2 linked regions of the Pseudovibrio sp. M1P-2-3 genome follow. The protein of the gene in region 1 interacts with the protein of each later gene in a pairwise test. Links are inferred from orthologs where the notes say so. Each region holds a gene or a part of one and is shown on either strand. Other genes may lie near its edges.

What was found.
Region 2: the proteins of ptsN (region 1) and trkA interact in binary tests that used the Escherichia coli proteins (3 or more experiments, as listed by UniProt). The link is inferred for Pseudovibrio sp. M1P-2-3 from one-to-one orthologs.

Annotation. Positions count from the first base shown.
Region 1 is NZ_JARRCW010000001.1:236,432-239,683, forward strand. Bases 161-3,087 are described here. They hold ptsN (PTS IIA-like nitrogen regulatory protein PtsN), read left to right. Parts: upstream 161-1,353; coding sequence 1,354-1,821; downstream 1,822-3,087. Other genes in these bases: rpoN (RNA polymerase factor sigma-54), read left to right, coding at 161-466; hpf (ribosome hibernation-promoting factor, HPF/YfiA family), read left to right, coding at 687-1,271; otsB (trehalose-phosphatase), read left to right, coding at 2,351-3,087. Outside these bases: more of rpoN, read left to right, coding at 1-160; more of otsB, read left to right, coding at 3,088-3,142; P6574_RS01135 (glycoside hydrolase family 15 protein), read left to right, coding at 3,143-3,252. UniProt on the Escherichia coli protein: Seems to have a role in regulating nitrogen assimilation.
Region 2 is NZ_JARRCW010000001.1:2,646,638-2,649,840, reverse strand. The notes cover bases 250-3,127. They hold trkA (Trk system potassium transporter TrkA), read left to right. Parts: upstream 250-939; coding sequence 940-2,316; downstream 2,317-3,127. Other genes in these bases: P6574_RS11475 (D-amino-acid transaminase), read left to right, coding at 2,353-3,127; ntrX (nitrogen assimilation response regulator NtrX), read left to right, coding at 250-751. Also shown: more of ntrX, read left to right, coding at 1-249; more of P6574_RS11475, read left to right, coding at 3,128-3,203. UniProt on the Escherichia coli protein: Part of the constitutive potassium transport systems TrkG and TrkH. May regulate the transport activity of TrkG and TrkH systems. Binds to NAD(+) and NADH.

The sequences.
Region 1 (3,252 bases):
GCTGGCCAAAAGCCTTGAGCAGCGGGCTCGAACAATTTTGAAGGTAGCAACGGAAATTGTACGCCAGCAGGACCGGTTCCTTTCTCTGGGTGTGCAGCACTTGCGCCCTTTGAACCTGCGGACAATTGCAGATGCAATCGGCATGCATGAATCTACCGTCAGCCGTGTGACCTCCAACAAATATATCGCAACGCCCCGAGGGATTTACGAGCTGAAATATTTCTTCTCATCGACGATTTCTTCTGTTGAAGGTGGGGAGGGGCATTCCTCAGAATCTGTTAAGCATAAAATCAAACAACTTATTGATGCGGAAAGCCCGAAAGCAATTCTTTCAGACGATACAATCGTTAAACTTCTGAAAGGAGAGGGAGTGGATATCGCCCGCAGAACTGTGGCAAAGTACCGCGACGTCTTAAAGATTCCCTCTTCCGTCCAACGACGCAGAGAGAAGCGAATTTCTAGCTAACTCATTAAAATTAAAGGTAATTTTGTGACTGACCTTAGGTCACTTTTTGGTGTATTGACAATTGTTAAGTTAATAATTATCAAGCCGGATGTGTCGTAATGTACGAAAAGAGTGGCACTTTTTTTCTAAGTGGTCCATTCTGACAATTGTAGAAGGCTGGTGCTTTTGAAAGGCTTGCCTTTCTGCGAAACATAGTCGACACAAAACATATGAGGTTCCCATGACATTGCGAATTTCGGGAAGAAACGTGGACATCGGTGACGCAACGCGCGGCCACGTCGAGAACCGGATTGCAGACGCGCTGGAGAAGTATTATCCGGGTGCTTACACAGGTCATGTGACAATATCGCGAGAGGGGTCTGGCTTTAGATCTGAATGTACGATCCACCTGAGCACAGGTGTGGTCCTTCAGGTTTCTGGCGACAATCACGACCCTAGACAAAGTTTCGACATTGCGGCAGAGCGTATGGAAAAACGTCTGCGCCGCTACAACAGAAAGCTAAAGGCACATCACGGAAATGGAGCTGACAGAGATTCTCTGGATGCGACATCCTATGTTTTAGCTGAACCGGAAGAAGAAGAGGAAGTACCAGCAGACTACAAGCCACTTGTTGTTGCAGAAACGTCAGCAGCTGTTAAAACCATGACAGTTGGTATGGCCGTTATGGAACTGGATTTGAGTGAAGCCCCTGTAGTTATGTTCCGGAATGCGGGAAATGGCGGAGTTAACGTTGTATTTCGCAGGACAGACGGCAATATTGGATGGATTGACCCCGTGTTAGCCGAGGCTGGTAAGCCAAGTTAAACTTCGGCAGTTTATAAAACTGATGAAAACGTGCAAAGCCGGTTCTCCGGCTTTGTGCCTTTAGGAGAGTATGGATTAGAGAATGGAGCTCGTTGAACTATTAAGTCCCGAGGCTATTTTGCCAAATTTGAAGGCCAACAGCAAAAAACAGGCGCTTCAAGAAGTGGCCTCACGCGCTGCCACAGTCTGCGGACAGGATGAGCGCGATATTTTTGAGACTTTGTTACAGCGAGAGCAACTTGGATCCACCGGAGTTGGCAATGGCATTGCAATTCCCCATGGCAAGATGCTGTCGTTATCCAGTCTTCATGGCGTTTTCGCGCGACTGGACAAGCCCATAGACTTTGACAGTTTGGATGACCAGCCGGTCGATCTGATTTTTGTTTTGCTGGCACCCGAAGGAGCTGGTGCTGACCATTTGAAAGCTCTGGCCCGTGTGGCGCGATTGCTTCGTGATGGTGAGGTTGCTTCCAAATTGCGTGCAACCAAAGACAGCGCAGCAATTTACTCGATTTTAACCCAGCCGTTGGCCTCGCCAACCGCAGCTTGAATAATCATGCCTCGAATTTTCGGGGCATGTTTTTTTTGGGATGATCTGCAACAGCTTTTACGAGAACACCAGTGTGCGTTCATTATGTGTGCAGCACGGATCTCAGCCTTTTAAATATCGTAAATTAAACAAAAAATACTCTGGCTCATCGCTGCCAACACTGCAGGTATGGGCACTTACAGCGTATCTCCGAAAAGTGGATGCGGTTTTCGGATAAAGATACGCGCAAACAAAAACTTAAAGCGGTGAAGTGTTTCTATTAAAACGCAAACTGCTTTAAAACTCTAGCTTTCCCTAGAATACATTCGATTAAATAACCTTGGATGCGTTGAACCGTGATGGGACGAGCGTTTTGCTGCGTGATTCCAATAAACGGTATCCGTTGACGGAAGATAAATTTTTGGATGTCTCTGGGCTTTAACGCACATTCAATTATCAAAGTGTAGTCTGCATACTCAACAAGCAGTAGCCTTTACTCGAACTCCTGACTATGTTGACAGGACCCCCTCAGACTTTGCAAGGTTGAGGCATGACCATACCTCCTCGTCTTACGCCTGACATGGCTTTGTTTTTGGACTTCGATGGAACGCTTGTCGAAATTGCAGAAAAACCGGATGCTATTTACCTTGAACCGGTAATGGCTGAATGTCTCTTGCAGACTTACCACGGGTTAAACGGAGCGCTGGCTCTCATTTCCGGTCGGTCAATTCGTGAGCTGGACTACTATTTAAATCCAACGGTTTTGCCTGCTGCGGGACTACACGGTTTGGAGCGCCGCCTCTCTTTGGAAGAGGGGATTGTGGCGCTGGACAGCTGGCCAGGTGTTTGCGAGTTGAAAGAAAAGCTCATTCTCTCCGGAGTTTTACATGGGGGTGTTGTGTTGGAGGACAAGGGCAGTGCGCTTGCCGTCCATTATCGGGCCTGCCCGGAGCGCGAAGCAGACGTGCGCGGGACCCTATGCGATTTGGCGGAGCAATTTCCATCCTTGCATGTGATTTTCGGCAATATGGTCGCCGAAGCGAAACCCAAAGGTGAAGACAAGGGGACTGCAGTACGGCGGTTTTTGGAAATGCCTGTCTTCAAGAACCGGCTGCCAGTTTTCATTGGCGATGATGTGACAGATGAAGACGGCATTCGAGCTGTTCAGGAGCTGGGAGGGTATGGAATTAAAGTTGGAGAACAACAAAGTGAAGCAGCCTTTCGGCTGAAGGATGTGGAGAGCGTTGGCGTTTGGCTTTGCCAGACGTATGTTGAACGTTTTTTTGAAATGCAGGCGAGACAAAACCTCATCGACAGGCAAGGCACAGCGGAGACAGGCTAAATGGCTGAAGCACAGATTAAATCTTTTCCAGTGAAACCGCTCAGTGAGCCGGACCTCAATATGGCTTTGATTGGAAACTGTTCCTTTGCTGGATTGATTGACACTATGGG
Region 2 (3,203 bases), 2.4 Mb from region 1 along the record:
CATGGCGGAAGAGTTGTTTGGGATTGAGGAAACAGAAGGTGTCCCTAGGAAAATCGGGGCACTGGAGCAAGCGCATGGCGGTACTCTTTATTTAGATGAAATTGCCGATATGCCTCGAGAAACCCAGAATAAGATTTTGCGAGTTCTGACCGAGCAGAGATTTAACCGTGTGGGCGGAGCAAACACTGTTGAAGTGGATGTTAGAGTTTTATCCTCAAGCAGCTGCAACATGGAAGAAGAAGTCAATAACGGGAATTTCCGCGAAGATCTATATCACCGTTTAAGTGTTGTTCCGCTGCGTGTTCCCGCTCTCTCTGAACGACGTGAAGATATTCCGCAGCTCATACATTTCTTTATGCAGCAGATTTCTGCGGCTTCAGGCTTACCAATGCGCCGGATTGGTGAAGATGCAATGGCTGTTCTGCAAACCCATGATTGGCCTGGAAATATCCGTCAGCTTAGAAATAATGTAGAGCGCCTACTAATTTTAACTAGAGCAGATCAAGAGGCAGTAATTTCTGCCGACCTATTGCCTTCTGAGGTTGCATCCACACTACCGACTATGCCGGGAGATACTGGAGCGGATGAGCTTATGTCGTTGCCACTACGAGATGCGCGGGAGCAGTTTGAGCGTGCCTATCTTCAAGCTCAGGTGAAACGTTTTGGTGGTAACATCTCCCGTACCGCCGAATATATCGGAATGGAAAGATCGGCATTACACCGGAAGCTCAAGTCCCTTGGTCTGTCGTAGGTTGTTTTCTTTGTGATAAAAGGATTTTTATCCATATATGTAGGTATCTGGCCCCGTATTGTATTTGATCGATATAAGCTGTAGTGATTCTGTGCTTTAAAATGGATAATTAAGTCCTTGTACTGTGTTCACTATGGCCTTGACGCTCGCTGTGCGCTTGAGCTGTAATTTGCCTTTAAGGAACAAAAATGAAAGTTGTGATTTGTGGGGCAGGGCAAGTTGGCTATGGCATTGCCGAAAAACTTGCATTGGAGCAAAATGATGTATCTGTTATTGACTCCTCACCACAGCTCGTAAATGTCATTCGTGATACACTGGATGTCCGTGGATTTGTCGGGCATGGTGCGCACCCTGACGTGCTGGCTCAAGCTGGCGCGGATCAGGCGGATATGATCATTGCTGTCACTCTTTATGATGAAGTTAATATGGTGGCCTGTCAGGTTGCCCATTCACTCTTCAATGTTCCAACTAAAGTTGCGCGGGTAAGAGCTCAAAGTTACCTCATCTCGGATAATCGTAATTTGTTCTCTCGGGATAACATGCCTATTGATGTTATTATTTCTCCTGAGATTGAGGTAGGGGACATGGTGTTACGGCGTCTTTTGCTGCCTGGAGCCATGGAAACAGTCCGTTTTGGAGACGATAATATTATTGTTGTTGGCATCGACTGTAGAGCAGATTGTCCCGTTCTCAACACCCCCTTGCGTCAGTTAACGGGTCTGTTTCCTGATTTGAACTCGGTAGTGGTTGGAATTGCCCGTCAGGGAAAAATATTTGTTCCTCGAAGCGGTGATATGATTCGAGAAGGAGACTTGGCCTACGTCTGCTGCAAGAAGGATCAAGTTCGCAGAACGCTGAGTATTTTTGGGCATGAAGAGCCTGAAGCCAAGCGGGTACTTATTGCTGGTGGAGGGAATATCGGCTCGTATGTTGCTCGGCATCTGGAAAGTCGGCAAATCAGGACCAAGGTCAAGATTATTGAACAATCCAGAGAAAGGGCTGTTCGCATTGCTGATGAAATGAGGCGCACCGTTGTATTGCATGGCAGTGCTCTTGATCAGGTTGTATTACAAGAGGCGGATGTTCAAGATTGTGATATCGCAGTCGCGCTTACAAATGTTGATGAAGTCAACGTCCTATCCTGTGTGATGGCAAAGAAAATGGGATGCGAAAGGAATTTGGCTTTGCTGAACAACTCCAGCTACCCTGCATTTGCAAATGCTTTGGGGATTGATACATTTGTGAACCCTCGTCAAGTCACAATTTCCAAAATACTGCAACATGTGAGGCGTGGACGTATTCGTTCCGTTCATGCACTTCAAAACGGTGCGGCGGAGGTGATTGAAGCCGAAGCCTTGGAGACCTCCCCTCTAGTTGGTCGGCCTTTACGTGAAATTGACCTATCTGAAGGCATTAGAATTGGGGCAATTTATCGGAGGGGCGAGGTGATCAGTCCGACTGGCGATGATCGTGTAATGGCCAATGACCGAGTGGTAATTTTTGCAGTAGCAGATAAAGTTCGCCAAGTTGAGCAAATGTTCCGCGTATCACTGGAGTTCTTCTAGTATTTTCTATGACAATCAAGCACTCAGGAGAAGTGTATGTCTCGTGTTGCCTATGTTAATGGACGCTATCTTCCCCACGCGACTGCAGCCGTGCATATTGAAGATCGCGGCTACCAGTTTGCCGACGGTGTCTATGAAGTCTGTGAGGTTTTGCAGGGCCACTTGGTAGATCTGACGGCACACCTAAACCGACTTGACCGCTCTTTGCGTGAGTTGAACATTCAGTTCTCAATGAGTCGCAATGCCTTGAAGAGGATCTTGGAGGAGGTTCTACGGAAAAATCTGGTTAAAAATGGTATAATTTACCTTCAAGTCACCAGAGGCGTATCTTCAAGGAACCATTTTTTTCCAAGTTCCGAAGTTAAGCCCTCTCTCGTTGTAACAGCGCGTTCTGTTCCTCAGTTGAAGAAGTTAAAAGCTCAGCAAAATGGTATCGCCGTCATAACGACACCGGAGAATCGTTGGGAGAGGGTAGATATTAAGACAATTGGGTTACTCCCCAACGTTTTAGCTAAGCAAAAAGCAAGGGATGCAGGGGCCGGCGAAGCATGGTTTGTGGATAAAGAGGGCTTTATTACAGAGGGCAGTTCAACGAACGCTTGGATAGTAACTAAAGACAACGTGTTGTTAACTCGGCCCGATGATCATGGAATTCTGAAAGGAGTCACAAGGAGTGGTGTTGTGAAACTCGCGGAAATGCTGGGGTTTCAGCTAGAGGAAAGACCGTTCACAGTTTATGAAGCCCAAAATGCTACGGAGGCATTTGTTACTTCTGCTTCCGGGCCGATTGTACCAGTAGTGAAAGTAGATGGAACTTTAGTTGGAGATGGTTCCGTCGGGTTAATTACGCATGAATTAATAAAAACATTTCACGAAAGGTCTGAGTT